DNA from 4 places in the Erwinia sp. LJJL01 genome. Region 1 is predicted to be linked to each of the others. Evidence: predicted binding sites of a transcription regulator. Region 1 holds the regulator's gene; each other region holds the start of a gene.
The links. The regulator CRP, encoded in region 1, controls carbon source genes, mostly activating them, when cyclic AMP is high. The targets are predictions, from matches to a motif close to ATGTGANNNNNNTCACAT.
Positions count from the first base shown of each region.

Region 2: udp (uridine phosphorylase) is a predicted target of CRP. The motif match lies at 3,860-3,877, and genes of this name have one in related genera.
Region 3: ACLI4M_RS04400 (nucleoside-specific channel-forming protein Tsx) is a predicted target of CRP. The motif match lies at 2,655-2,672, and genes of this name have one in related genera.
Region 4: yrbN (protein YrbN) is a predicted target of CRP. The motif match lies at 3,146-3,163, and genes of this name have one in related genera.

Region 1 covers NZ_CP178576.1:1,517,418-1,524,996, reverse strand. The annotation lists gene ppiA (peptidylprolyl isomerase A) at 1-341, shown strand, start outside; gene ACLI4M_RS08015 (aminodeoxychorismate synthase component II) at 424-993, shown strand; gene argD (bifunctional acetylornithine/succinyldiaminopimelate transaminase) at 1,080-2,297, shown strand; gene ACLI4M_RS08005 (YccS/YhfK family putative transporter) at 2,396-4,477, opposite strand; gene crp (cAMP-activated global transcriptional regulator CRP) at 4,536-5,168, opposite strand; gene ACLI4M_RS07995 (MFS transporter) at 5,669-6,871, shown strand; gene ACLI4M_RS07990 (amidohydrolase) at 6,868-7,579, shown strand, end outside.
Region 2 covers NZ_CP178576.1:2,139,445-2,147,023, reverse strand. The annotation lists gene ubiJ (ubiquinone biosynthesis protein UbiJ) at 1-426, opposite strand, end outside; gene ubiE (bifunctional demethylmenaquinone methyltransferase/2-methoxy-6-polyprenyl-1,4-benzoquinol methylase UbiE) at 439-1,194, opposite strand; gene rmuC (DNA recombination protein RmuC) at 1,269-2,798, opposite strand; gene udp (uridine phosphorylase) at 2,977-3,738, opposite strand; gene ACLI4M_RS10780 (dienelactone hydrolase family protein) at 4,026-4,862, shown strand; gene metE (5-methyltetrahydropteroyltriglutamate--homocysteine S-methyltransferase) at 4,910-7,180, opposite strand; gene metR (HTH-type transcriptional regulator MetR) at 7,317-7,579, shown strand, end outside.
Region 3 covers NZ_CP178576.1:773,327-780,905, forward strand. The annotation lists gene ACLI4M_RS04385 (hypothetical protein) at 1-169, shown strand, start outside; gene ACLI4M_RS04390 (BamA/TamA family outer membrane protein) at 172-1,308, shown strand; gene ACLI4M_RS04395 (DUF4056 domain-containing protein) at 1,305-2,459, shown strand; gene ACLI4M_RS04400 (nucleoside-specific channel-forming protein Tsx) at 2,873-3,733, shown strand; gene speG (spermidine N1-acetyltransferase) at 4,014-4,580, shown strand; gene ACLI4M_RS04410 (hypothetical protein) at 4,622-5,041, opposite strand; gene ACLI4M_RS04415 (DUF2002 family protein) at 5,149-5,484, opposite strand; gene ACLI4M_RS04420 (DUF883 family protein) at 5,635-5,958, shown strand; gene nrdH (glutaredoxin-like protein NrdH) at 6,249-6,491, shown strand; gene nrdI (class Ib ribonucleoside-diphosphate reductase assembly flavoprotein NrdI) at 6,496-6,906, shown strand; gene nrdE (class 1b ribonucleoside-diphosphate reductase subunit alpha) at 6,879-7,579, shown strand, end outside.
Region 4 covers NZ_CP178576.1:1,346,771-1,354,349, reverse strand. The annotation lists gene pnp (polyribonucleotide nucleotidyltransferase) at 1-2,051, shown strand, start outside; gene nlpI (lipoprotein NlpI) at 2,181-3,065, shown strand; gene yrbN (protein YrbN) at 3,170-3,250, shown strand; gene ACLI4M_RS07065 (DEAD/DEAH family ATP-dependent RNA helicase) at 3,243-5,156, shown strand; gene ACLI4M_RS07060 (luciferase-like monooxygenase) at 5,255-6,265, opposite strand; gene ACLI4M_RS07055 (HlyD family secretion protein) at 6,605-7,576, shown strand; gene ACLI4M_RS07050 (ABC transporter permease) at 7,564-7,579, shown strand, end outside.

The DNA.
Region 1 (7,579 bases):
TGCTGCAGGGCGGCGGTTTCACTGCCGATATGCAGCAGAAACAGCCAAAACCGCCCATCAAGAATGAGGCGGATAACGGCCTGTTAAACAAGCGCGGCACTATCTCCATGGCCCGCACTGCGGATAAAGACAGCGCCACCAGCCAGTTCTTTATCAACGTGGCGGATAACGCTTTCCTCGACCACGGCCAGCGCGATTTTGGCTACGCAGTATTTGGTAAAGTGGTTAAAGGTATGGACGTTGCCGATAAGATTGCTCAGGTACCGACCAAAACCTTCGGTCCATACCAGAATGTGCCGGAAAAACCGGTCGTCATCCTCTCTGCCAAAGTGCTGCCATAATTATCTGACGGTCAGCTTTGCCCGGGCCGCCTGCTGGCGGCCCAGCTATTTTCCTTCTGCTATTTTCTCCTGGGGATCCCCCATGCTGCTGCTAATCGACAACTACGACTCCTTTACCTGGAACCTTTACCAATATTTTTCAGAACTGGGGGCGGAGGTGCTGGTGCGGCGCAATGACGACATCACCCTGGCTGAAATCAGCGCGCTGTCACCGCAACGGCTGGTCATCTCCCCCGGACCCTGCACACCGGATGATGCCGGGATCTCCCTTGAGGCTATTCGCCACTTTGCGGGCCAGCTGCCGATACTCGGGGTGTGCCTGGGGCATCAGGCCATCGCCCAGGCATTTGGTGCTCGCGTGGTGCGCGCCCGCCAGGTGATGCACGGCAAAACCTGCGCGATTGAGCATAACGATGGCGGCGTGTTTGCCGGGCTTAATCATCCGCTGACCGTTACCCGCTACCATTCGCTGATCGTTGAGAGCCTGCCCGCGCAGTTTGAACTGACCGCGTGGACGCTGCGCGACGGCCAGCCGGATGAGATCATGGGCTTTCGTCACCGCACCCTGCCGCTGGAAGGCGTACAGTTTCACCCGGAGAGCATCCTCAGCGAGCAGGGGCATCAGCTACTGGCTAATTTCCTCAAAGGCTGATTAATGGTTGCCTTGTTGTGATTTTTTATGCATATTTTATGACTATAATTTCACATTCCTGAAATGACTCAATGGCGAGGTAGTGAATGGCAGCGGAAAAATTAGCGGTAACGCGGGCGACATTTGATGAGGTGATTTTGCCTGTTTATGCACCAGCGCAGTTTGTGCCGGTGAAAGGCAAAGGCAGCCGCGTCTGGGACCAGCAGGGCAAAGAGTATATCGACTTCTCCGGCGGCATCGCGGTGACCGCGCTGGGCCACTGTCATCCTGCGCTGGTGGAGGCGTTAAAAACCCAGGGGGAAACCCTGTGGCACACCAGCAACGTGTTTACCAACGAGCCGGCGCTGCGCCTGGCCTCTAAGCTGATCAACGCCACCTTTGCCGAGCGCGTGTTCTTTGCCAACTCCGGTGCGGAAGCCAACGAAGCGGCATTCAAACTGGCGCGCTACTACGCCACCAAGCGCCATAGCCCGTTCAAAAGCAAAATCATCGCCTTCCATAACGCCTTCCACGGCCGCACGCTCTTCACCGTATCGGTCGGCGGACAGCCGAAATATTCCGATGGCTTCGGGCCGAAACCGGCGGATATCGTCCATGTGCCGTTCAACGATCTGGCGGCGGTGAAAGCGGTGATCGACGATCACACCTGCGCGATTGTCGTTGAGCCAATCCAGGGTGAGGGTGGCGTGATCCCTGCGACCCAGGAGTTTCTACAGGGGCTGCGTCAGCTGTGTGACGAGCATCAGGCACTGCTGGTGCTGGATGAAGTGCAGAGCGGCATGGGGCGCAGTGGCAAGCTGTTTGCCCATGAGCACTACGGCGTGAAGCCGGATATCGTCACCACAGCCAAGGCGCTGGGCGGCGGTTTCCCGGTGAGCGCAATGCTGACCACCAACGAGATTGCTTCGGTGATGGCCCCAGGCGTACACGGCACCACCTATGGCGGCAATCCGCTGGCCTGTGCGGTGGCGGAAGCGGCGCTGGATATTATCAATACGCCGGAAGTGCTCAACGGGGTCGCCGAACGCCGCCAGCTGTTTGTCGAGCAGTTAAAAGCGCTGGATGCCCGCTTCGATCTGTTTAGCGATATTCGCGGGCAGGGGCTGTTAATTGGTGCCGCGCTTAAGCCGCAGCATGCGGGCAAAGCGCGCGATATCCTCAATGCCGCCGCAGCTGAAGGGGTGATGGTACTGGTTGCCGGCACCGACGTGATGCGTTTTGCGCCGTCGTTGGTCATTGAACCGGCCGATATCGCCGAAGGCATGGCGCGGTTTGCCACGGCGATAGAAAAGGTGCTGAGGTGATCGCTTGATCGTAGGGGGCGACCTTTTTTCCGGTCGCCCCTTGCTGATGATGGGCATGCTGCTGGCGGGTGGACCGAAATAAAGGGTCCGCCGCTACGTTATTTTGAGGATTTCCTCAGGCGTCGTGACAGCCAGCGGCCATGATGCGGGCGCTGGCTCCAGGTCAGTGATGAAATGGTATACATCACGCCAAGATGCCCCAGAATGCGCTTCACATGGCGCTCCATAATGGTCACCGGCCCCTGATGAAAATCTTCCGGTACCTCCAGCACGTTAGTCTCTGAACTCGGCCCGTCATACTCCAGCCGCTGCTGACAGCGCTGCAGCGCAATCTCACACGACTGTAAATAGCGCTCCGCCAGCGTCGGCGTCAGCATGGTGTGTTCGCGTGCCAGGATAGTCATGGCGTTGATATGTTCGACAATAAACTGGCTGTGCGTCACCCACAGCTGCATATCGGACAGATAGCTGGAGTTAAAGCCCGGCTCCTGCATCGCCTGATGCAGCGAGTTAAACAGCGCATTGTGCGCCTGGTTTACCTCCATGCGCTGATACGCCAGCTTCACCGCATCCTGTTCGTTGCCCAGCAGTAGCTGTAACGCGCTCTGGTAGGTCTCCAGCGCATCGTGCGCATTCTGGCGCAGCAGCCCGCTCTGCCACTGCGGCCACAGCCAGATCATGCCGCCAAAGGCAATCAGGCAGCCCATCAGCGTATCCATCAGGCGCGGCAGCAGGAACTGCGCGCCGTTCAGCGACAGCAGCTGCAGCGTGTACACCGCCGTGACGGTAAAGCCTACCGTGGCCCAGCCATAAAACTTGCGGATAAACAGATAGCTCACCAGGGTAATCACCAGCATGATGCTCAGTATCCACGGCTCCGGCACGTGCATGCCCAGCGTCCCGGCGGCAACCGCCAGCCCGGCCAGCGTGCCGAGCGCTCGGTGCTGGATGCGCACGCGGGTGGCGCTATAGCCGTTCAGGCTGACGAACATCACGGTCATCAGGATCCAGTACGGTTTCGGCAGGTTGAAGAACAGCGCCAGCGAACTGGCAAAGGTCAGCATCACCGCGAAGCGCGCAGCGGTGCGCAGCGCGGCCGATTTCAGCGACAGATAGCTCTTCAGCGCCCGCAGCAGCGGCAGGCGGCGCTGACGGTCGGCCATCAGGTCGCGGCGGTAGAGCGGGTGCTGAGTGCGCAGTACGCGGCCAATGCGGCTGAAGTGGTAGTAGCAGAAGTTACCGACCGGGTTATCCGGGTGCTGGCGGGCGATCTTCTCCAGCGCCTGCAGCTGTTTATCCATGGTGAAACGCTCGGCGAAGCGATGGTAGAGAATATCATCGGCCAGTACCCGCAGCCGCGCAGCAATGGTCTGCGCATTCCAGCGGATCACCGCCTCGGCGTGGCTTTTCTCCACCAGTTTCTGCACCTCTTCCGGCTGATGCAGGCTGACGGCAATGTGCTCCTGTAAATCCAGCGCCACCTGAAAAGCCCGCGTCAGGCGCTGATAATGGCTGTCGCGGTTGGCAGAAAGCATATGCATCTGCTGGTAGCAGGTGTTGATCAGATCGACCGCTTTTTGCTGACGTGCCAGCAGGGGAGGCAGGGCGGTTTGTGGATCGGTGAGTTTGGTCAGCAGGGTATATTTTGCTTCGCAGTAGTCAGCCAGCTCGCGATACAGCAGGCTGAGCGTTTCACGCATCGGCTGCTCTTTCCACAGCCAGAACCAGAACCAGTTAAACGCGCCGTACCAGACGGTGCCGAGGATATACAGCAGCGGGGGTTCCCACATCGGCATGCGCCCGGCGAGGCTGAGGGTGAAGATGGCGGCAATCAGCGAAGCAGGCAGCAGGCGGGCGTGCAGCGGACTGATCTCCCCGGTGACGCCAAGCAGCAGCGCCATCACCAGCAGGATCGCCGGCAGCGGAACGCCTTCAGCGCCCGCAAACTGGATCAGGAAACTGCTGAAGGCAAACAGGCTGCCGCCAACGATCAGGCGTTTGAAGAAGCGTTTATGGGGGGTATCGAGACCGGCGTTGTTGCAGCAGGCGGGCACTAAAGAGAACAGCAGGCCGCGTTGCAGGTCGCCCAGCAGCCAGCCAATCGCCACCGGCAGACACAGCACCAGCGTCTGTCTCAGGGCATAGTTTACTTCGGGGTGATAGATGATTCTCCGCCACATGCGCTGCACCAAATAAAAAAGGCGCGACAGGGATGTCGCGCCGTGAGTTCAGCGCCGGTTAGCGTGTGCCGTAAACGACGATAGTCTTACCGTGTGCAGAGATCAGGTTTTGATCTTCCAGCATTTTCAGAATACGGCCGACGGTTTCACGAGAGCAGCCGACAATCTGGCCAATCTCCTGGCGGGTAATCTTAATCTGCATGCCATCCGGGTGGGTCATGGCATCCGGCTGTTTCGCCAGGTTCAGCAGCGTCTGCGCAATGCGGCCCGTCACGTCGAGGAAAGCTAAGTTGCCCACTTTCTCAGACGTCACCTGCAGGCGACGCGCCATCTGTGATGAGAGGCGCATCAGGATGTCAGGATTCACCTGAATCAGCTGACGGAATTTTTTATAAGATATTTCAGCCACTTCACAGGCGCTCTTCGCACGTACCCACGCGCTACGCTCCTGACCCTCTTCAAAGAGGCCCAGTTCACCGATGAAATCACCCTGATTGAGGTAAGAGAGGATCATCTCTTTGCCTTCTTCATCCTTGATCAGCACCGCTACCGCGCCTTTGACGATGTAGTAGAGGGTTTCCGCTTTTTCACCTTGATGGATCAGCGTGCTTTTGGATGGATATTTGTGAATATGGCAATGTGACAGGAACCATTCGAGAGTCGGGTCTGTTTGCGGTTTGCCGAGAACCATTCGCTATTATCCTCTGTTGTAATCGAGCCTAATGTCACCCGTCATTTTGCAATGCTTAGGGTGCACAGGGGGGTATTCCCTGTCAGGCGTAGAAATATTCAAGCGTTCCCATAGGAAAATTTTTCCGGGCCTCTGATCAGAGCTTGGCTCGTTTTGTCGTCCCGTATTTCTCGTGCATCGAAGTGCCGACGAAATATTACAGCTTTGTTTGTAGCACAGCTTGCACGCACTGTCTTCTGTTGTCTCGCTTCAGCATAGTGGGAAAAAGTCCTGAAAGGGGACCTGGCTGCGCAACAGCATGCGGCAATATACCAATAAATTATTGATATTAATCATAAAGAAAAGATTAATTTTCAGAATTTATGCCGGTGTGTGCGTAAAAAAAATGTTATCAGCATGTTAAGTGCAACGATGGATGAATTGCTATGGTTCAATTTATAACCGATTGTGGAATTCAAATCTAACAGATTGATTCTTCAGATTTATTACAGGATCGCGTTATGAAAGTGACTTCGCATGCATTAATGCTCTGCCTGCTGTTTATGGGCTATGTCCTTGTCTATCTGGATAAAACGGTGATGGGCTTTGTGCTATTACCCCTTCGCCAGGAGTTCCATCTCGCGCCGCAGCAGGTGGGATATATCGGTGGCATCTTCTTCCTCGCTTATGCGCTGTTTCAGTTTCCCGCCGGCTGGTTAAACGATCGCATAGGCTACCGGCGCATGCTGGTGCTCTCGCTGTCGTTGCTTGGGCTGTGTGCGCTGCTGTTTGGCTGGCTCGGTGTCACCTTTGCTCTGCTGCTGAGCTTTCGTTTTATGGCGGGGATCGGCCACTCGGGTTATCCAAGCGCCAGCGCGAAAGCCGTAAGTGCCAATTTTGCGCTGCATCACCGCACCTTCGCCCAGTCGCTGCTGCTCTCCTCCTCCGGGCTGGCGATGGCCATCGGGCCGCTGCTGGCGGTATGGGCGCTGGATAAAATGAACTGGCATCACGCCTATATGATCCTGGCCGTGCTGGTGCTGATGGTAGCCGCGAGCATGGTGCTGCTGTTGCCGCGCTCGCCGCGGGTGATCCTCATTCCAGCTGGCGAAGTCGGCCTGCACAGTGCGCTACGCCAGCCGCTTTTATGGCAGCTGTTCTGCACTAACTTTCTGCTGAATGTGCCGGTTTACGGCCTGGTGAGCTGGCTGCCCAGCTTTCTCACTCATCGCGGACTGCCGCTCTCCGCCGTCGGGCAGATGATGAGCATTTCCGGGGTTGGTAGCGCACTGACATCGGTGGCTGGCGGCTGGCTGGTGGGGCGTTATCTGGCCGGGCGTGAACCCTGGGTAATCTGCCTGGCGTCGCTGATTGCGGCGGCGGGGATGCTGATGATTTACCTCTCCTCCAGCGTGCTGATGAGCACAATCGGCCTCTGTATTACCAATGCGGCCCTTATCGGCACCTTTATCACCACCTTTACGCTGCCGATGAAGCGTTTTCCGCTCGCGGTGACCGGCTCGATTATCGGTTTACTGAATGCCGGAGGAGTACTGGGCGGCTTCGTCGGGCCGATTGTGATGGGCTATTTAGTGGCCGCTGGCCATGGCACTTACCTTGGTGCCTTTCTGTTTCTGATGATAGCGATACTGCTGGCGGGACTGGCTCTTCTGCCGGGCAGCCGGCGTGCTTACCTCTCTTCCTTAAACCCGGAGTTATCATGAACACTGAAACGTTAAGCAAGGAAATCACCGACAAAGTGCTGGTGTGGCGGCGTCATATTCATGCCAATGCCGAACTCTCATTCCATGAGCATGGCACCGCAGATTATGTCGCTGCTGAACTGGCGAAGTTTGGCCCGTTAAAAATTAAACGGCCAACGCCAACCAGCGTGGTGGCGGAACTGCCGGGCGCGCGCAGCGGCCCATGCGTCGCGCTGCGTGCCGATATGGATGCGCTGCCGATCACCGAACTCAACAATGAACCCTTTACCTCGCAAAACAACGGGGTGATGCACGCCTGCGGGCACGATGCGCATACCGCCATGCTGCTCGGTGCGGCCTGGGTGCTATGCCATCAGCAGGCGCAGCTAAGCGGCACCGTGCGCTTTATCTTCCAACACGCGGAAGAAGTGCCGCCGGGTGGCGCGCAGGAGCTGATCAAACACGGCGTGCTCAACGGCGTTGAGAAGATCTTCGGGCTGCACGTCATGCCGAATTTCCCCACCGGGACGGCCGGACTGACCGAAGGCGTTTTCAGCGCCGCCAGCGATAATTTCGATCTGATGATTCAGGGGAAAGGTTCACATGCCGCGCTGCCGCAGGAGAGCGTCGACCCGGTGGTGCTGGCATCCGGCGTGGTACAGGCGCTACAGCAGATCGTGTCGCGCAGGCTGGATCCCAACGATCGGGCGGTGCTGAGCGTGGCGAGCT
Region 2 (7,579 bases), 620 kb from region 1:
ACCACGGCGGGCAAACTTTGTCAGCCCTTGCGCAGCTATGTCGCCAATCCACGGGGCAAGATATTCCGCCGGGTCGAGTTCTGCGAGGTCCAGCAGTGCAGAGAACTGCTGCACCAGCTGCAGGTCACCTTCCACCTCCAGCTCGCCGCTGCGGATCAGGGCCGTCAGCTGCTGGCGGTCGCGCAGTTTGGGCAAGGTTGCCAGACGGGTTTTCACCGTACAGTCTGGCGTGTCACCCCACGCACCTATCACATCCACCTGGTTTTCACTGAAGACGAAGGTGACGGGCTGTTGCAGTTCCGCAAGAACGATAGCAAGGCTACGCCCGTTAAGACGTTGACGCGCCGCCTTCAGGCCGCGATCGCGGTATAAAATCTGGTTAAGCGCGCTCTCCAGACTGGCAGTTAACAGCGGCGTTAATGTCATGCGTTTTCCTGCTTAAAACTTAAATCCGCGGTGCAAGGCAACAATGCCGCCCGTCAGATTGTGATACGTGGTGTTTTCAAAGCCAACGTCCATCATCATCTGCTTCAGGGTTTCCTGATCGGGATGCATTCGGATGGATTCTGCCAGGTAGCGGTAGCTACCTGCATCTTTCGCCACCAGCTCGCCAATACGCGGCAGGATGTGGAAAGAGTAAGCGTCATAGGCTTTGTTCAGCAGTTCGAACTGCGGCTTGGAGAACTCCAGCACCAGCAGACGCCCGCCCGGCTTCAGCACCCGGAACATCGAGGCCAGCGCTTTCTCTTTTTCGGTCACGTTACGCAGACCAAAAGCGATAGTAATGCAGTCAAAGTAGTTATCCGGGAACGGCAGTGCTTCGGCATTGGCCTGAACGTAATTTACGTTGCCGATGACGCCTTTGTTGCGCAGCTTTTCACGGCCCACTTTCAACATTGAGCTGTTGATATCGGCCAGCACCACTTCACCGGTCTCACCGACCAGACGTGAGAATTTTGCCGTGAGATCGCCGGTGCCGCCTGCTAAATCAAGTACGCGCTGCCCACGGCGCACGCCGCTGCAGTCGATGGTAAAACGCTTCCAGATGCGGTGGATGCCCATAGACATCAGGTCATTCATCAGATCATATTTGGCCGCAACGGAATGGAAAACATCAGCCACCATCTCGGCCTTTTCGTTTTTCGCTACCGTGCGATAGCCGAAGTGGGTGGTGTCCTTTGATTCATCTGCCATTTGTTTTGCCTGCTCTACAATCAAATATTTGCCAAGTGTACCAGAGTCACGCAGACCAGGCACTTGCCACTCGCTTATTCATTGATGCGGTGTGGCATTGCGGCAGGAGAAAATTCTTCACTTTCTGCTTCCCCGGCAGCGTCATCTTCCTCCCCCTGTTCCGCGGGCAGCGCCTGCTCGACCAGACGAGGATTTATCGGGCGTTTGATCTCAACGCCCATCTGGCGGAAGCCTTCCGTCTGCGCAATCAGGTTGCCGCGCCCTTCCGACAGCTTTTTCATCGCCTGACGGTAGCTATCCTGAGCTTTATCCAGGTTCTGGCCGATAGCACTCATATCGTCAACGAATAAGCGCATTTTGTCATAGAGCCTGGCGGCCCGGTCGGCAATGCGCTGGGCATGACGGCTCTGATGCTCATAGCGCCATAAGTTGTTGATCGTGCGCAGCGCCACCAGCAGCGTGGTCGGGCTGACCAGCATGATATTGAGGTTTAGCGCCTCGTTGATCAACTCTGGCTGACGGTCGATAGCCAGCAGAAAGGCCGGCTCCACCGGGATAAACATCAACACATAATCCAGCGAGCGTAAACCGGGCAATTGTTGGTAATCTTTTCGGCTAAGGCCCCGCAGGTGGCTGCGGATGGCGGCGATGTGCTCGCTAATCGCCGCTTCACGCCCGGCTTCATCTTCACCATTGTAGTAGCGTTCATAGGCCACCAGCGTCATCTTGGCGTCGATCACTACGTCTTTGCCCTGCGGCAAGTGCACAATGACATCCGGCTGCATGCGGCCACTCTGTTCCAGCTGTATATTCACCTGAGTCTCATACTCATGACCTTCGCGCAGGCCGGAAGCCTCCAGCACCCGGCTGAGTACCACTTCCCCCCAGTTGCCCTGAGTTTTGTTATCGCCCTTCAGCGCTTTGGTGAGGTTAATCGCTTCCTGCGCCATCTGGGCATTGAGCTGCTGCAGGTTACGAATTTCGTGAGAAAGCGTATGGCGTTCGCGCGCTTCCTGACCGAAACCTTCCTGCACCTGACGGCGGAAGCCCTCCAGCTGTTCGCGCAGCGGCGTAATCAGCCCATTCAGGCTCTGGCGGTTCTGTTCATCGACGCGACGGCCGCTGTTTTCAAAAATTCGGTTTGCCAGGTTTTCAAACTGCGCATTAAGGCGCTGCTCGCTGTTGACCAGCAGGCGCTGCTTCTCTTCAGCCGCCATGCGCGTCTCTTCCAGGCGGATGGTAACTTCACGCAGCTCCGCCTCCTGGGCGCTGTTGATCTCCAGCTGAGTGCGCAATTCACGCGTGAGCTGGTCGCTCTCTGCGCGCCAGTGATCGAGGTGCTGTAGCTTTTCACCGGCTGCGGCATGCGCAGCGTGCAGCTGGCGCAGCTCCTGCTCGCTCTGCTTATGGACAAGTAACTGGGCCTCAAGCTGCTGCTGTAAGCGCTGACGTTCAGCCTGCGCCTGCTCAGACGCCTGTAACAGCAGCTGTCGCTCCGTCTCGCCCTTCGCCAGCTGCTGCTGGCTGCGATAAGAGGCGAACAGCCACCCTGCCAGTAGCCCGACCAGACCGATACCTGCGCTATAAACGATTGTTGGATCCACCCTGCTTCTCCTGCTGAAACCCTGACAGGGGAAAAATAGAGGCGCACTGTATAAATGTCCAGATAAAAAGCAACTTGCTCACGGGCTTAGGAGAAATTTTGGAGAGGGTACGCAGATAAATGAGGGGGCGGTTGCGGTTTGCGGGCAGCTTTCAGACGCTGCCCGCAAAGTGAGAAATTTAGATCAGGCGGCGTGCAGCCTCAACCACGATTTTCACCGCATCGCTTTCGGTTTTTTTCATGGTTTCCGCATCCGGGATCTCCTGCTGGGTACGGTTAACAATCACCCCAGCGACCATTCCGGCGCGAAGCCCCTGGCTGGCACACATGGTCAGCAGGGTAGCGGACTCCATTTCATAGTTCAGCACGCCCATCTCCTGCCACTCTTTCATCGACCCCTGGAAGCGGCTCACCACCCGGCCTGACCAGGTGTCGTAACGTTCCTGGCCCGGATAGAAAGTATCAGATGAAGCAGTGATGCCGATGTGGGTGCGCGCGCCGGCCTCTTTCGCCGCATCGACCAGCGCGGTGGTGCAGGTGAAATCCGCTACCGCCGGGAACTCCAGCGGCGCAAAGTGCAGGCTGGCACCGTCGAGACGTACGGAACCGGTCGTCACCAGCACATCGCCAACGTTGATGTCCGGCTGAATAGCACCGGTGGTACCTACGCGCAGGAAGGTGCGTACGCCGAGCTGCGCCAGCTCCTCCACGGCAATAGACGTCGAAGGACCGCCGATACCGGTCGAACAGACGATCACCGGCTTACCGGAAAGCTCGGCGCGCCAGGTGGTAAATTCACGGTGTGAAGCCAGGTGGACAGAATTGTCCATCAGGGCAGCAATTTTCTTTACGCGCTCCGGGTCGCCAGGCACGATGGCCAGCGTCGCGCCCTGGAGATCGGCTTTAGTGAGGCCAAGATGGAAAACGTCAGAATGTGCCATTTCAAACTCCTGTCGCGGAAAGCGGGGATAGTAATTAAGCGCTACTGTAAGGAATAACGGCGCTCTTTAGTGTGATTAATGTCGCTGATTAAAATGAAAGTTACACGCCTTACACTGAAAATAGTGACCAGCATCACATTTCATTATTTGCTCATGCCACTTTGACACAACTTGCCCTGTGGTTCAGCTTTATCAGGTGATAAAGAGATACCCTCACTCAAGCTCTGACCCCATCGCATTCCTGGCTATAGTTAGCTGATTGCATTCGCGCCTGCACGGAGAGAACCATGAAAAACGAAGATAACATGACTCAAGAACTGAGCGAAAAAGGCTTTGCGCCCGCAGTCCTGCCGACGGCTGCCACCACAATTATTACCGACAGCGCCGGGATTATCTCCGGGGAAACCTCGATTCCCACTCAGGGGGAGAATATGCCGGCGTTTCACGCCAAACCGCGTAATGCCACGGGCCCGCTGCCGGTGGTGTTAGTCGTCCAGGAGATCTTCGGCGTTCACGAACACATCCGCGATATCTGTCGCCGCCTGGCGGCGGAGGGATATCTGGCTGTCGCTCCTGAGCTTTACTTCCGCCAGGGCGACCCGAGCGAATATGACGATATCCCAACCCTGTTCTCAGAGCTGGTGAGTAAAGTGCCGGACAATCAGGTGCTGGCCGACCTGGATCATGTGGCTAACTGGGCATCGCGTCACGACGGCGATATGCGCAATATGGCGATTACCGGTTTCTGCTGGGGCGGGCGCATTACCTGGCTCTATGCGGCGCACAATCCGCAGCTGAAGGCTGCCGTCGCCTGGTACGGCAAGCTGGTCGGTGATAAAACCATGAAGCAGCAGAAGCAGCCGGTCGATATCGCCGTCGATCTGAATGCCCCGGTATTAGGGCTGTACGGGGGTAAAGATGACAGCATCCCGCAGGAGAGCGTGGAAACCATGCGTCAGGCACTGCGGGCAGCCAATGCGAATGCGGAAATTATTGTCTATCCCGATGCCGGTCACGCCTTTAATGCTGACTATCGCGCCAGCTATCACGCCGAGTCCGCCCAGGACGGCTGGCAACGTATGCTGGCGTGGTTTAAACAGTATGGCGTTGCGCCAAAGGCATAAAAAAGGGGGCGCTTAGCGCCCCAAATACACATCAACAACACAGATAATTACGCTTTGGCGTTACGCAGGTTTTGCGCCGCCTGTACCATGTTCGCCAGCGCCTGGCGGGTTTCTGCCCAGCCACGGGTTTTCAGGCCGCAGTCCGGGTTAACCCACAGACGTTCAGTCGGGATGCGCTGAGCCGCTTTCAGCAGCAGCGCTTCTATCCACTCTATCGACGGCACGTTCGGCGAGTGAATGTCGTACACGCCCGGGCCAATCTCATTCGGGTACTCAAATTCTTCGAACGACTCCAGCAGCTCCATATCGGACCGTGAGGTTTCAATGGTGATCACGTCGGCGTCCAGCGCAGCGATCGAATCCATAATGTCGTTGAACTCGCAGTAGCACATGTGGGTGTGGATCTGAGTGTCATCCTGCGCCACGGCGGCGTTCAGGCGGAAAGCGTCCACTGCCCACTCCAGGTAGGCGGCCCAGTCGGATTTGTGCAGCGGCAGCCCTTCTCGCAGCGCTGGCTCATCAATCTGGATGATGCCAATTCCCGCTTTTTCCAGGTCTGCCACTTCATCACGCAGCGCCAGGGCAATCTGCTTAGCGATGGTTTCACGCGAAACGTCTTCACGCGGGAATGACCAGCAGAGAATGGTCACCGGACCGGTCAGCATGCCTTTCACCGGCTTGTTGGTCAGCGACTGGGCATACTTTGCCCACTCCACGGTGATGGCCTGAGGGCGGCTGACGTCGCCAATAATCACCGGTGGCTTCACGCAGCGTGAGCCGTAGCTCTGCACCCAGCCATTTTGCGTAAAGATGAAGCCGTCGAGGTTTTCCCCAAAGTACTCCACCATGTCGTTGCGCTCGGCTTCCCCGTGGACCAGCACGTCCAACCCCAGGCGCTCCTGCTCGACAATCGCCTGCTTGATGTGCTCAGCGATACCGGTGCGGTAGTGGTTAGCATCCAGACGCCCCTGCTTAAAATCGAGGCGCAGGCCACGAATTTCGCTGGTCTGCGGGAACGAACCGATGGTGGTGGTGGGCCACGCAGGCAGCTGGAAGCGCTGGCGCTGAGCCTCCGCGCGCACCGCATAGCGGTGATTACGCTGGCTGTCCTGAGCGGTTATTGCCGCCAGGCGCTGGCCTACTGCCGGATTGTGCACTCGGGTCGAGGATTTTCGGGCGCGGATTGGGGCGCTCCAGGCTTCCAGCGAGGCCGGGTCACTGTTATTTAGCGCATGGCTCAACAGCGACAGCTCTGCGCATTTCTGCAGGGCAAAGGCGAACCAGCTTTTGACCTCGTCATCGAGGCGGGTCTCCACGCTCAGGTCAATCGGGCTGTGCAGCAGCGAGCAGGAAGAGCCAATCCACAGCTGCTTACGGGCGGCGACAAGCGGTTGCAGGCGCTCAAACCAGCGGCTGAGGTCGGCACGCCAGACGTTACGGCCATTGATCACCCCAACCGACAGCAGCCAGCTCGCCGGAAGCTGGCGGTTCAGCGCGTTGATATCGTCTTTACCGTGCACCAGGTCCACATGCAGGCCCTGCACCGGCAGTACGCGAATGGTATCGATATTCTGGCCGATGCTGTCGAAGTAGGTGGTCAGCAGCAGTCTGGTATGGCCCTGCAATGCAGCATAAGCAGGTTTGAAGGCCGCAAGCCATACGGCTGGCAGTTCCAGCGCCAGCGCTGGCTCGTCAATCTGCACCCACTCGATATCGCGTTTTGCCAGCTCAGCCAGCACCTGCTGGTAAACCGGCAGGATCGCTTTGAGCAGGCTCAGGCGGTCAAACGCGGCGCCCTTCACTTTCCCCAGCCATAAATAGGTTACCGGGCCAAGCAGCACAGGTTTGATTTTGTGTCCAAGCGCCAGCGCTTCATCCACTTCGTCCAGCAGCTGAGTCCAGCTCAGCTTGAACTGCTGGCCCTGCACAAATTCCGGCACCATGTAGTGATAGTTGGTGTTAAACCATTTGGTCATTTCTGCCGCCGCCGCCGGTTCACCGCCGGGTGCACGGCCACGGCCCAGGCGAAACAGGGTGTCGAGGTCAACTGAACCGTCTTTATTGAGATGGCGCGCCGGAACGTTCCCCAGCAGCAGGCTGGTCGTCAGGACGTGATCGTACCAGGCGAAATCGCCGACCGGCAGCAGGTCAACACCGGCCTCTTTCTGCTGCTGCCAGTGGCGGGCGCGCAGTTCACGACCGGTCGCCAACAGCGCTTCCTGAGAGCTGTTACCCGCCCAGTAGCTTTCCTGTGCTTTTTTCAGTTCGCGGCGCAGACCGACACGCGGAAATCCAAGTGTATGGTTCAGAATAGTCATCAGTTTTGCCTCGTAGAATCCATATTTACCGGGCTGGCTGACTCATTTAGCCATCCAGATGTTTACACCGCTATAATCCGCAGGTAGTGTATTCACCACAAGCGCAAAATGTTCACTGTCGATGTGAAGGACTCTCATGATCGAACTCAAGCACCTGCGAACGCTGCAGGCACTGCGAAATACCGGGTCGCTGGCCGCCGCTGCCGCTCAGCTCCACCAGACGCAATCAGCGTTATCTCACCAGTTCAGCGATCTGGAGCAGCGCCTTGGCTTTCGCCTGTTTGTGCGAAAAAGCCAGCCGCTGCGCTTTACGCCACAGGGGGAGATCCTGCTTCAGCTGGCAGAGCAGGTATTGCCGCAGATCCAGCACGCGCTTCAGGCATGCCACGAGCCGCATCA
Region 3 (7,579 bases), 740 kb from region 1:
TGTTAACCAGGACGATAAGGGCCGCTTCCGGGTGAAGCAGCACTTGCAGTCACCGTGGAATATTCTGGTCGGTGGGCAATATGAAATAACCCGTAACTTTAATATTACCGCTGAAGCCGGGTTCGAGAAGCGTAACAGCGTGATGCTGGGCGGCGAGTTCCGCTTCTGAGTATGCGGCTAAACTCTTCGCTGTTATTTGGCCTGCTCTGTATTTCCCCTGTTACGCAGGCCACTTTTTTGCCCGGCAGGGTGACCCTCGATCGTTACCTGGCAAAACTGGGGTCAGACCAGCAGGTGAATACCGCGCAGGGCATTGACTGGGGCATCGTCCCCGGTCCGTTTTATACCCCGGAACTGGGCATCGGTATTGGCGTTGCGGCTGTCGGGTTGTACCGGCCCGATCGGCAGCAGGAAAACACACCGCTCTCGTCGCTGGCTCTGACAGGCTTTGTCAGTTCGACCGGGGCTTTCGGCTTCGGGTACGAGAATGACACCTTTTTTCACCATGACCAGTGGCGGTTTTATATCGAGGGTGACCTCAGCCATCGCCCGCTCTACTACTGGGGGCGGGGCTATCGTGAAGGGCGCCATCGCCACGACAGGCAAAAATATGACTCCAGCCGTTTTAACGCCACGCCACAGCTGCTTTATCGGCTGCGCGCCAACACCTATGCCGGGCTTGGCTGGGCGGTTTCATGGGAGCGTGCTTCCGCGTTGCAGGATAAGCCATCGGGCGGCTTTTCGCGCCATCCCGTCGCGCTGGATCAGCTAAACTCCGGCTTCAGCCTGCTGTTCAGCTATGACACGCGCGATTTTATCGCTAATCCGTCGCAGGGGCAGGTGTTGAGCATCCATTACACTGATTACCTCCCTTCGCTGGGCAGCGATAACCGCCTTAAGGTCTGGGATCTGCAGTATGACCGTTACCACCCGCTTAATGACTCCACGCTGCTGGCCTGGGAGCTGTATAGCCGCCTCGCGACCGGGCAGGTGCCGTGGACCATGCTGGGTTCGCTGGGCGACAGTCGCCACCTGCGCGGCTATTATCAGGGGCGCTTTCGCGCGCGAAATATTGTGACTACCCAGCTCGAACTGCGGAAAAAACTGAGCTGGCGCCATGGCGTGGTGGGCTGGGTCGGCGCGGGCAGCATGTCTCAGCGCCCGAGTGAAGTGCTGGATGGCCACTGGCTCCCTTCGATTGGGGTTGGCTACCGCTTCGAGTTTAAAAAACGGATGAATGTGCGGCTTGATTACGGTGTCGGTCAGCGCAGCTCCGGTTTCTATTTCCAGGTTGGTGAAGCATTTTGATCGCGCGTCTCTTACTCGCGTTCAGCCTGTTGCTGGCAGGCTGCCAGGCTCCACCTCTGGAGAACCGGCCGTTTAACGCGGTGAATTTACAGGGCCCGGCCACAGTCGCCAGCCAGGTCTGGCCGGTGATAGCCAGGCTGCCCGCACCGCAGGGCCTGCGCCCCTGCTGCGCCTTCGGTTATAACGTGCGGGCAAAAGTGCTGGGTATTCCCGTTCCAGGATTCAAAATCGGCAACGTCATCGCCCCGGACGATAGCGGTCAGCATCACTATAATGACCACTTACTGAGTATCCTCAGCACGCTGAGCGGTCTGAATCGCGAACATGACGGCATCATCTATACGCTGCGCGGCGGTTTTATCGATCTCGCCCACGTGCGCGATACCGCCGATAATACCCTGTGGCTATTCAGCCAGATCTGGCCGCGCCTCGGCCAGGCTTTCACCGTCAGGCTTGATGATGAGCTGGGGCAGCGCACGATCCGCCTGTGGCCGTTTACCCCGCCCGCGACTGCGCTTGCGCGCTACCATCTGGCCGTGATGATGGCCGCTCAGCTGGCTTATCAGCTGGCGGTGTGGCATGAGGTGGCGCAGTGGTACGGTTTTGAGTCGGTACCTGGCTACCCTGAAGCCGTGTCGGCATTTTCACCGGAAGACCTCTATTCCAACCTGCTTGGCGCGCGCCTTGCCAGCGACCTGTTGAACCATGGCGGCGCCAGCACGCTCAGGCAGTATCAGCGTACAATGGCGCAGGCAATCCCGCAGGCGCTGGCGCAGCTTGAGGCAGTCAGCCCGCAGCAGACCCGTTTTCACTTCGATATGCTCGACGGCAAGTGGTGGAATAGCCGCTGCCGCCTGCCGGATAAATTCCTGGTACGCCGGCGCAACTATCTTACTGGCGCCCTGCGCTACCCTACCCGCCCGGCCGAGCGCGTGCCGATGCTGTGGCTGACGCTACCCGACAGCTTTCATGGCCAACCGCTCAGCGCTTTCGCCCGGCTGGAGATCTGGCCCGGTAACAATATGAAACAGCTGGCCGCGCCCAAAAGCCCCAGGATTTTCTATCGCTTTGCCGATTTTGCCACGCTGGCGCAGCAGGCAAAAGAGGTCGACCGCCGCCGGCTGCTGCGTATCGGCCAGCGCTGTAAATGAGTATTTTATCGCCATTATCGCGTTGTTTTTCATAAGATAAAGTTATGTCTTAGCGTTCATTTTTTGCCCTCGCCGTTAGCCCCTGGATCGCTGCTTGCTGCTTTCCGCTGCCGATCTCACCAGGCAACCGATTACGCTGGCGAGAAAGCAGGCAAAAGCCCTTTTGCCAGAAAGTTCCCCTCCACACGCCAATAAACGTGATACACATCACACTTTAACTGAATTGAAATGAAACAGAATTTGACAAGTGTGAGCGATCTCTATTTCCTTATAGCCTGTTCGCGGCACACTGCCGCTGCATTCAAGGCGGGTGTTTTCGTCGCATCAATAATCACCCATCGTCGCCCGTAGAAACCGTAACCCGATCGTCGTGCTGGCTGCCGCGCAGGGTCACAGAGCATGTGGTAATAATAATGAAATATAAAATTATGATGGCTGGTGCGCTGGCCGCGCTCTCTTATACCAACGTTTCTTTTGCACAAGATAGCAACCCGGAATATGTTTCTGACTGGTGGCACCAGAGCGTAAACGTGGTGGGCAGCTATCACACCCGCTTCGGGCCGCAGCTGAATAATGACCTGTATCTGGAATATGAAGCCTTCGCCCACAAAGACTGGTTCGATTTCTACGGCTATATCGACGTACCTAAATTCTTCGGCGTGGGTAACGGCAATGACGTTGGCGCATGGGACGATGGCTCACCGTTCTTTATGGAGATCGAACCGCGCTTCTCGATCGACAAACTGACCGGCACCAGCCTGGCATTCGGTCCGTTTAAAGAGTGGTACTTCGCGAATAACTATATCTACGATATGGGTGACAATAAGGCCAACCGCCAGAATACCTGGTATATGGGCCTGGGCACCGATATCGACACCCATTCTGATATCGGCCTGTCGCTGAACGTGTATGCGAAATATCAGTGGGAAAACTACACTGCTGCCAACGAAGACAGCTGGGACGGTTACCGCTTCAAGGTGAAATACTTTGTGCCGCTGACCCAGGTTTGGGGCGGCAACCTGAGCTATATCGGCTTTACCAACTTTGACTGGGGTTCTGACCTCGGTGATACCGCAGGCCGCAGCAGCAACTCGATTGCTTCCAGCCATATTCTCTCGCTGGGCTATGACCACTGGCACTACTCGTTCGTGGCGCGTTACTTCCACAACGGCGGCCAGTGGGAAGATGGCACCGAGCTGAACTTCGGCAAGGGCAACTTTAACGTGAAGTCGAACGGCTTCGGTTATTACGTGGTGGTGGGTTACAACTTCTGATAACCCGCTGCGGGCCGATCGAAACAAAAGATCGGCCCCTACGTACTGCCTGGATCGCGGGCCGATCGAAACAAAAGATCGGCCCCTACGTACTGCCTGGATCGCGGGCCGATCGAAACAAAAGATCGGCCCCTACGTATTGCCTGGATTGCGGGCCGATCGAAAAAGAGGATCGGCCCCTACAAACGATGATTCAACGCGCCTGAAGGCGCGTTTTTTTTGTGCCCGCTAAAACGCTATACTCGGGCCGGCAATATTGCCTCTGCAAAAAGGAATTTTTATGTCTGCGAAGTCCGTCGACCACAGCGTTAAGCTGCGCCCGCTGGAGCGTGAAGATCTGCGTTTTGTCCATCAGTTAGACAACAACGCCAGCGTGATGCGCTACTGGTTTGAGGAGCCGTATGAGGCCTTTGTTGAGCTGTCTGACCTTTACGACAAGCATATTCATGACCAGAGTGAACGGCGTTTTGTGGTGGAACATGACGGCAGCAATGCCGGGCTGGTAGAACTGGTGGAGATCAACCATATCCACCGTCGCGCCGAGTTTCAGATCATTATTGCCCCGAGTCATCAGGGTAAAGGATTGGCAACAAAGGCGGCCAGACTGGCGATGGATTACGGTTTTTCGGTGCTGAACCTCTATAAACTTTACCTGATCGTCGATAAAGAGAACGCCAAGGCCATTCATATTTATCGCAAGCTGGGTTTTGAGATTGAAGGGGAGCTGATCCACGAATTCTTTATCAACGGCGAGTACCGCAATACCATTCGCATGTGTATTTTCCAGCATCAGTATCTGGAACGCTTCCGGCCACCGCACGCCATGGTCAATCCAACGGCGCAGTAAACCATCAGGCCGGATCGCTCCGGCCTGAATCGTTTATCCGCTTAGCCGCGCGCGCCCACCGGGTTCATGATGGTTTGCAGGATTTCCGGCTCAATTTTATACATTCCCCCGTAGAACGGGTCCACCACCAGCCAGCCGGGGAAGCCAAGCAGGGGAATATTGCCGAGCAGATACCACAGATTCGGGCTCTCTTTCAGCGGCAGGGTTTGCGGCACGTAGCCAGGCCGTTCCAGCATCACCCGGTATTTTTTCTTGCCGAAGTAGCTGCCGTTCGACTTAAGAAGGCTGACGGTTTTTGGCGTATAGCCTTCAGCCACCGCGATGCCCGTCTCATCCTGCACCACAAACTTCACCCCCGGGGGCTGAGTTTGCAGGGTCACATCCTGACGCTCACTGCCGACAATCGTCGCGCATCCACTTAACATCCACGCTGCTGCCAGCGCTGCTATCAGCCGTTTCATGGTTAACCTGCTTTTATCCCAACATGACAGTAGTCTAAGCGTTGCGTGGACAAACAAGCGGGCTAATAGCGTATGAATTGGGCGCTTATTCCAGCCTTGGCCACCAGTCAGCCAAACATCTTTTCCAGATAGCGCTCAAGTGCCATGCGCGAGCTGAAGCCGTGGGGGATGCCGTAATGGTCGTTCGATTCCCCGGCCAGATACATCGGGAAACGCACATAGTGGTCGCAGGTTTTCACGTCTGATGATGCCAGTGCCAGCGACTGGCTGCGCTCCTTTAACGTCGGGTGGATCACCAGTGCCGTCCGCCCGAGGCGCGCCTCGCGATTGACGTAGACATAGTCTTCACCACGACGATAACCGTAGGTTTTTGTGGTAACCGCGTCCATTTCAAATCCCGCTTTTTCCAGTACGCGAGCAACCTCATCAGGTCGTAGATACATGCTTATTCCTCTCAGTCTGCCAAACCCCGCAACCTTACAACGGCTGCGCAGTCAGGGCTTTCGGATTAGTCCATAAACGCCGCCCGGCGGTTGGCGTTATGTGAAGCTGTTCTATACTAATAGTAGGTTTTTACAGTAAGGGAGCAAAAAATGTTCAACCGGACATCGAAAAATAACGATATCGACCTGAATCAGGATGTTTCCCAGCTGGCGGACAGCCTCGACGATCTGCTGAAGTCTTACGGCAGCAAAACCAAAGATGAAGTGGAAGGCGCACGTTCACGCGCTGAAGCGCTGCTGAAAGAGACGCGGGCGAAACTGCACGGCAATCATCGTCTGACGCAGGTGGCAAAAGACGGTGCCGGGCACGTTGATAACTACGTGCGCGATAAACCCTGGCACGGAGTTGGCATTGGTACCGCGCTCGGTATTTTTGTCGGTGCACTGATCGCGACGACCACATCCTCACGCTGATTATTGACAAAATTTAACTGATTGATCATCGGCCCGTGGCGAAAGCTGCGGGCTTTTTTATTGCCTGAAATTTTTTTATCTGACGCAAACCTTGCGGCACAAGGGCTGGATGCGAGGTGGATTACCATATGCAAAAATACTATATGTTGTGTGGTTGCATTTCAGCATCGCTATATCTAGTATTTACTCCATCAAGACCACGCAACCAGTTGTGGTCGCGGCGGCGCCAGTAGTGTTACCAGAAAGCGCCTGTTAAGCCAGTCAAACAGCCATCAAGGTAAATACGAATCATGCGCATTATTATTTACACTAAAGATAACTGTGTCCAGTGCAATGCAACAAAAAACGCGATGGACCAGAAAGGGATTGATTATCAGCTGATTAATCTGGACCACGAGCCGACCCACGTGGACGCGCTGAAATCGCTGGGCTACCGTCAGGTGCCGGTGGTCATGGCGGAGCAGGACCACTGGAGCGGCTTCCGCCCGGACAAAATCCAGGCCCTGAGCCAGCTGGCACAGGCGCGGGGATAAGCTGATGACAACGCTGGTCTACTTTTCCAGCCTGTCAGAAAACACCCATCGTTTTATTACCCGTTTAGACCTGCCAGCCCGGCGCATCCCGCTGGATAACGCACAGCGTCTGCAGGTCGATGAACCTTACATCCTGATAGTGCCGAGCTACGGCGGCGGCACCGCTCAGGGTGCGGTGCCTAAACAGGTAATTCAGTTTCTGAATGACACCCACAATCGTCAGCTGATCCGCGGCGTTATCGCCGCTGGCAACCGCAATTTTGGCGAGGCTTTTTGCCTGGCTGGCGACATTATTGCGCGTAAATGCCAGGTGCCTTACCTCTATCGCTTTGAGCTGATGGGCACCGCTGACGATATCGCTAACGTTTACCACGGAGTAACCCAATTTTGGCAGCGACAGACAGCACACTCATAGAGGCCCAGCCGGCCACTGCCGATTATCACGCGCTCAACGCGATGCTTAATCTGTACGATGCCGAAGGCCATATTCAGTTTGAAAAAGATCGCGAGGCTACGCGCCAGTATTTTATCCAGCACGTGATCCCTAACAGCGTGCGGTTCGATTCCATTGCTGAACGCCTGCAGTATCTGGTTTCCGAAGGCTATTACGAAGCCGACGTGCTGAATGCCTATCCGTTTGAGTTCGTCTGTTCGCTGTTCCAGCAGGCTTATGAGCGCCGTTTCCGCTTCCAGACCTTCCTCGGCGCGTGGAAGTTTTACACCAGCTATACGCTGAAGACCTTCGACGGCAAGCGCTACCTGGAAGGCTTCACCGAGCGCGTCTGCATGGTGGCGCTAACGCTGGCCCAGGGCGACCAGGCGCTGGCGCACGCGCTTACCGATGAGATCCTGTCCGGGCGTTTCCAGCCTGCAACGCCCACCTTCCTCAACTGCGGCAAGCAGCATCGCGGTGAGCTGGTCTCCTGCTTCCTGCTGCGCATTGAAGACAATATGGAGTCGATTGGCCGCGCGGTGAACTCAGCCCTGCAGCTCTCCAAGCGCGGCGGCGGCGTGGCGTTCCTGCTCTCTAACCTGCGCGAATCCGGCGCGCCGATCAAGCGCATCGAGAACCAGTCGTCCGGCGTGAT
Region 4 (7,579 bases), 170 kb from region 1:
CTGTCATGGTAAGCATGGACGACACTGCGGTGTTCGTAACTGTTGTAGGCCGTAAAAATGCAAAACCAGGTCAGGATTTCTTCCCGCTGACCGTTAACTATCAGGAGCGTACTTACGCTGCTGGTCGTATCCCAGGCAGCTTCTTCCGTCGTGAAGGCCGCCCAAGCGAAGGCGAGACCCTGACTTCACGTCTGATTGACCGCCCGCTGCGCCCACTGTTCCCGGAAGGTTTCGTCAACGAAGTACAGGTTATCGCGACCGTGGTTTCCGTTAACCCACAGGTTAACCCGGATATCGTTGCCCTGATCGGTGCTTCTGCAGCGCTGGCGCTGTCTGGCCTGCCGTTCAACGGTCCAATCGGTGCTGCGCGCGTCGGTTACCTGAACGACCAGTACGTACTGAACCCAACTACCGATGAGCTGAAAGAGAGCAAGCTGGACCTGGTGGTTGCAGGTACTAAAGCCGCTGTTCTGATGGTGGAATCTGAAGCTGAGCTGTTGAGCGAAGACCAGATGCTGGGCGCAGTGGTGTTTGGCCACGAGCAGCAGCAGATCGTTATCGACACCATCAACGAACTGGTCGCCGTTGCCGGTAAACCTCGTTGGGACTGGCAGCCAGAAGCTGTAAACGAAGCTTTACATGGTCGTATCGCTGCACTGGCGGAATCTCGCCTGAGCGATGCTTACCGCATCACCGAAAAACAGGAGCGTTACGCTCAGGTTGACGTGATCAAATCTGAAACCACCGCTGCACTGCTGGCTGAAGACGAAGCGCTGGACGCTGGCGAAATCAGCGACATCCTTCACACGCTGGAAAAAAATGTGGTTCGTAGCCGCATCCTGCGCGGTGAGCCACGCATCGACGGTCGCGAAAAAGACATGATCCGTGGTCTGGACGTGCGCACTGGCGTACTGCCACGTACTCACGGCTCTGCGCTGTTCACCCGTGGTGAAACTCAGGCGCTGGTGACGGCAACTCTGGGTACTGCCCGTGATGCGCAGAACCTTGATGAGCTGATGGGCGAGCGTACCGACAACTTCCTGTTCCACTACAACTTCCCTCCATACTCTGTCGGCGAAACCGGCATGGTTGGTTCACCGAAGCGTCGTGAAATTGGTCACGGTCGTCTGGCGAAACGCGGCGTGCTGGCAGTGATGCCTAAAGGCGATGCGTTCCCATACACCGTGCGTGTCGTGTCTGAAATCACTGAATCAAACGGCTCGTCTTCAATGGCGTCTGTTTGCGGTGCTTCTCTGGCACTGATGGATGCAGGCGTACCAATCAAAGCTGCCGTAGCCGGTATCGCGATGGGCCTGGTCAAAGACGAAAACAACTTTGTTGTACTGTCCGATATCCTCGGCGACGAAGATCACCTCGGCGACATGGACTTCAAAGTAGCCGGTAGCCGTGAAGGTATCACCGCGCTGCAGATGGACATCAAAATTGAAGGTATCACCCGCGAAATCATGCATGAAGCACTGAACCAGGCTAAGGGCGCGCGTCTGCACATCCTCAGCGTGATGGAACAGGCTATCAGCACGCCGCGTGGCGACATCTCTCAGTTTGCTCCACGCATCCACACCATCAAGATCAGCGTTGATAAGATCAAAGACGTAATCGGTAAAGGTGGCTCGGTTATCCGTGCGCTGACAGAAGAGACTGGCACTACCATCGAAATCGAAGATGACGGTACTGTGAAAATCGCAGCAACCGACGGCGACAAAGCGAAGTTCGCGATTCGTCGTATCGAAGAGATCACCGCAGAAATCGAAGTAGGCCGTATCTACAACGGTAAAGTGACCCGCATCGTTGACTTCGGTGCCTTCGTCGCAATCGGTGGCGGTAAAGAAGGTCTGGTACACATTTCTCAGATCGCTGACAAGCGCGTAGAAAAAGTGACTGACTATCTGGCGATGGGTCAGGAAGTTCCAGTAAAAGTGTTGGAAGTTGACCGTCAGGGCCGTGTACGCCTGAGCATCAAAGAAGCCAGCGAGCAGGCTCAGCCTGAAGCAGCTCCAGAAGCGTCAGCGGCAACGCCTGAAGCAGAATAAGCGCATCACCATTGAGTTCCCCGCGCCAGCCGGTGCGGGGAATTGTTTGAACGCGAGGGCGGGATGGCCTTGTGCATGGCAGGCGGATGACAGGATGTGCATCCCAATGTTTGTTTTCAGGAGTGGGAAATGAAGCCATTTTTGCGCTGGTGTATTGTTGCGACAGCTTTAACGCTGGCAGGATGCAGCAACACCGATTGGCGTAAGAACGAAGTTTTGGCAGTCCCTTTGCAGCCTACGCTGCAACAGGAAGTCATTCTCGCTCGCATGGAACAAATACTTGCCAGTCGGTCATTGACCGATGATGAACGCGCACAGCTGTTATATGAGCGCGGAGTGTTGTATGATAGTTTGGGTTTGAGAGCACTGGCGCGGAATGATTTTTCACAAGCGCTGTCTATCAGACCCGATATGCCTGAAGTATTCAATTACTTAGGCATTTATTTAACGCAGGCAGGCAATTTTGATGCTGCCTATGAAGCGTTCGATTCTGTACTTGAGCTTGATCCAACTTACAATTATGCGCGTTTAAATCGTGGTATCGCCCTGTATTACGGCGGAAGATTTAAACTGGCGCAAGATGATCTGCTGGCGTTTTATCAAGACGATCCTAACGATCCCTTCCGCAGCCTGTGGCTGTATCTCACAGAACGTGAGATCAACGCAGACCAGGCCAAAGTTTCGCTGAAACAGCGTTACGACAAAGCGGTTAAGGACCAATGGGGATGGAATATTGTCGAGTTCTACCTGGGTGACATCAGTGAAAAAACGCTGATGGAAAGGCTCCAGGCAGACGCAACGGATAACACCTCGCTCGCTGAACATCTCAGTGAAACCAACTTCTATTTAGGTAAGTACTACCTAAGTCTGGGGGAGAAGGACAACGCAGAAGCGTTGTTCAAGCTGACGGTCGCCAACAACGTTCACAACTTTGTTGAGCATCGATATGCATTGTTGGAGCTGGCGCTACTCGGCCAGACACAAGACGATTTATCAGAATCTGACCAGCAATAGCTGACGAACTTTTATTGCCCGAATTTTCGAAAAGTCATCATCTTAGCGGATGAGGGCCTTTTTGTTCGTCGAAACCACTAATTTGAGCCGGTTCACACTTTTTGATGAAAATGACTGAAAATTTTCACGACGAGTTATGTAGACTGGCCGCCGCAATCTACGAGGCACGTGTACTACATGACTGATATCCAAACTACTTTTGCTGACCTTGGCCTGAACGCCGACATCCTTGAATCACTGAACGGTATGGGCTACGTGAAGCCTTCCCCAATCCAGCTTGAGTGTATTCCTCATCTGCTGGCGGGCCGTGACGTGCTGGGTATGGCACAGACCGGTAGCGGAAAAACGGCGGCTTTCTCTCTGCCGCTGCTGCATAACATTGACCCAACTGTTAAAGCACCACAGATTCTGGTGCTGGCACCGACCCGCGAACTGGCGGTTCAGGTTGCTGAAGCCATGACCGAATTCGCGAAACACATGCGTGGCCTGAACGTGGTTGCCCTGTACGGCGGCCAGCGTTACGACGTGCAGCTGCGCGCACTGCGTCAGGGACCACAGGTTGTTGTGGGTACCCCTGGCCGTCTGCTTGACCACCTGAAGCGCGGCACGTTAGATCTGTCTAACCTGCGCGGCCTGGTGCTGGACGAAGCTGATGAAATGCTGCGTATGGGCTTCATCGAAGACGTTGAAACCATCATGGCGCAGATCCCAGAAGGTCATCAGACCGCGCTGTTCTCGGCTACCATGCCAGAAGCGATTCGTCGTATTACTAAACGCTTCATGAAAGATCCTCAGGAAGTGCGTATTCAGTCAAGCATGACTACGCGCCCGGACATCAGCCAGAGCTACTGGACTGCCTACGGCCGTAAAACTGATGCACTGACCCGATTCCTGGAAGCTGAAGATTTTGATGCTGCTATCATCTTCGTGCGTACGAAAAACGCCACGCTGGAAGTGGCCGAAGCGCTGGAGCGTAGCGGTTACAACAGTGCTGCACTGAACGGTGACATGAACCAGGCACTGCGTGAGCAGACGCTGGAGCGCCTGAAAGATGGTCGTCTGGACATCCTGATCGCGACCGACGTTGCGGCACGTGGTCTGGACGTTGAGCGTATCAGCCTGGTTGTTAACTACGATATCCCTATGGATGCCGAATCTTACGTGCACCGCATCGGCCGTACCGGTCGTGCTGGTCGTGCTGGCCGCGCGCTGCTGTTCGTTGAGAACCGCGAGCGTCGTCTGCTGCGTAACATTGAACGCACCATGAAGCTGACTATTCCAGAAGTTGAACTGCCTAACGCAGAACTGCTGGGTGAGCGTCGTCTGGCTAAGTTCGCCGCTAAAGTTCAGCAGCAGCTGGAAAGCAGCGATCTGGAACAGTACCGCGCACTGCTGGCTAAAATGCAGCCGGAAGATGAGCTGGATATTGAAACGCTGGCCGCAGCACTGCTGAAAATGGCTCAGGGCGAACGTCCACTGATCGTGCCTGCTGATGCGCCACAGCGCCCACGCAGCCAGTTCCGTGACCGTGACGAGCGTCGTGAAGGCGGTCGTGGTGACCGTCCAGAGCGTGGCCCACGTGAACCACGTAGCGAAGCTGCCGGTGACCGTCCACGCCGTGAACGTCGTGACGTTGGCGATATGGAAGTTTACCGTATTGAAGTTGGCCGTGATGACGGTGTTGAAGTGCGTCATATCGTTGGCGCTATCGCTAACGAAGGCGACATCAGCAGCCGCTACATTGGTAACATCAAGCTGTTCGGTACGCACTCTACCATCGAGCTGCCGAAAGGCATGCCGGGCGATGTGCTGTCGCATTTCACCCGCACGCGTATTCTGAACAAGCCGATGAACATGCAGCTGATTGGTGATGCGGTTCCACGCAGCAACGACCGTGGCGGCGAACGTCGTCCAGGCGGCCCGGCACGCGGTGGCTTCGGCGCTGGTGCAGGTCGTGAAGGTGGTCGTGGTGCAGAAGGCGGTCGTCGCTTCAGCAACGAGCGTAGCGGTGAGCGTCGCCCAGGCGGCCCATCACGCGGCCCACGTCGTGAAGACACTGGCGCAGCGCCAACTCGTCGTCGTGATGCATAATCACTGACGCAAAATATAAAACCAGCCTTCGGGCTGGTTTTTTTATGCCTGCAGTTTACGTAGGGTCGAGGCATGCCTCGACCTTTATTCACTAATCACTAAAGTGAATTACGCGCCTGCATCGCCAGCTCGAAAGAGTAGAGCCGCGCCTGGCTGTCAAAGATCTGGCCATTCACCATAATCTCATCCGCCTGCGTTTCGCGCATCAGCGCCGCAAGGCCGTGACGTACCTTCTCTTTATCACCGACCACCGACATGCTCAACGCCTGCTGAACGCCATACTGTTCGGACGGCGACCACAGGTTATCCATGTTTTCTACCGGAGCCGGCAGCGGGCCGGGTTTGCCGCGGCGCAAATTGATGAACTGCTGCTGCATGGAGGTAAACAGGAAGCGCGCATCACGCTCGCTGTCGGCCGCTACCACGTTGACGCATACCATGGCATACGGTTTAGCCAGCCGTTCTGACGGCTTGAAGTTCTCGCGGTAGAGGTGCAGCGCCTGCATCAGCATTTCAGGAGCAAAGTGGGAGGCAAAGGCAAACGGCAGCCCCATCTGAGCCGAGAGCTGCGCGCTATACAGGCTGGAGCCGAGCAGCCAGACCGGAATTTTCAGTCCGGTACCGGGAACGGGCTGCACCGGCGGCGCGGGCTCGTCTTCGGGCGCATCGAACCAGCGGATCAGCTCAGCGACATCGGCCGGAAAATTGTCGACGTGGCCGGCCATATGGCGGCGCAGGGCCATCATGGTGCGCTGGTCTGAACCCGGCGCACGGCCAAGCCCCAGATCGATACGGCCGGGATAGAGCGACTCCAGCGTGCCGAACTGCTCGGCAATCACCAGCGGCGCATGGTTGGGCAGCATCACGCCGCCAGAGCCTAAGCGCAGCGTATCGGTATTGGCCGCCAGATAGCCGATCAGTACCGAGGTGGCGGCGCTGGCGATCCCGGTCATATTATGGTGTTCGGCCAGCCAGTAGCGGTGAAAACCGAGTTTCTCTGACTGCTGTGCCAGCGCGAGTGAAGCGTGGAAGGCATCGCGAGGAGAACGTCCCTGCGGGATCGGGGCAAGGTCGAGTACCGACAACGGTACATTTTTCTTATCAGGCATAGTTGCTCACTTTGTCTAACGGCCGGGAGTGCGCCATGTGCAAAATTACAGGCTACGGGATCTTCTGCCGCTGTAATTGTCCGTTCGCAGCACTTTTGCTAAAACGTTCGGCGATTAATTAGGCTGCTAGTTAAATAAAGTATTACCTAACTGCCAGCATAATTAAACCGCATTATTTACTCGGTTTCCCTCCCCCGGCCGCGCCGCAAAGTGGTTAAACAACAAAAATCGCCACCGGCGAGCGAGTATATTGCTGATAACCTGGACTTTCTTTGCGAAGGATATTGCAATGCTTTGCCTCAGTAACGCCCTGAAGCGACTGATTTCAGGGGCTTTTCGATGAAAAAAAGAGCCTTTTTTACCCTGCTGATTATCATTTCAGGCATCGCTCTGGCCGTCCTTATCCGCGCGCATAATCACGACCTGCTGTTGCAGGGAGAAGTCGATGCCACCGAAGTGATCGTCTCCTCAAAAGCGAAAGGGCGCGTGGTGGAGAAGCGGGTACGGCGCGGCGACGATGTCAGCGCCGGGCAGTCTCTCATCGTGCTGGATGCCCCCGAACTGATTGCCCAGCTTAAGGCTGCCGAAGCGGCGCGTGACCAGGCGCAGGCGACGTTAGACCTCTCCCTGAACGGCACCCGTGAAGAAACGGTTCGTAACCTGAAAGCATTGCTGCAACAGGCTCAGGCGACCTGGCGTGATGCCCAGTCCACCTGGCAGCGCGATCTGAGCGTGGCGCAGAAGGGCTATATCTCCGCCGAACAGCTGGATAATGCCCGCCAGGCGCGCGACGGTGCCTGGCAGCAGGTGCAGGCGGCGCGGGCTAATCTCGATCAGGGGGTAAATGGCGATCGCATCGAGCAGCGTGAAGCCTATCTGGCACAGCTGCGCCAGGCAGAGCAGAACCTGCTGGAGATTAAAGCCCAGAGCGATGAACTGGTGGTGCATGCCCCGGTAGCGGGGGAGGTAGGGCCAATCCCGGCTGAGCGCGGGGAATTACTTAATGCAGGCAGCCCGCTGCTGACGCTGATCGAGCTGCCCACCGCCTGGTTCACATTTAATCTGCGCGAGGACATTCTCGCTCACGTGCGCAAGGGCGATAAAATACGCATTCGCGTCCCGGCGCTGAATAATCGGGTGATCGAGGCGGAGGTGCGCTATATCGCGCCGCTCGGCGACTACGCGACCAAACGCGCCACGCGCGCCACCGGGGATTTTGACCTCAAAACCTTTGAGGTGCGGCTTTACCCACTCACGCCGGTTGAAGGCCTGCGTCAGGGAATGAGTGCCCTGTGGTCATGGCAGACGTAAAAG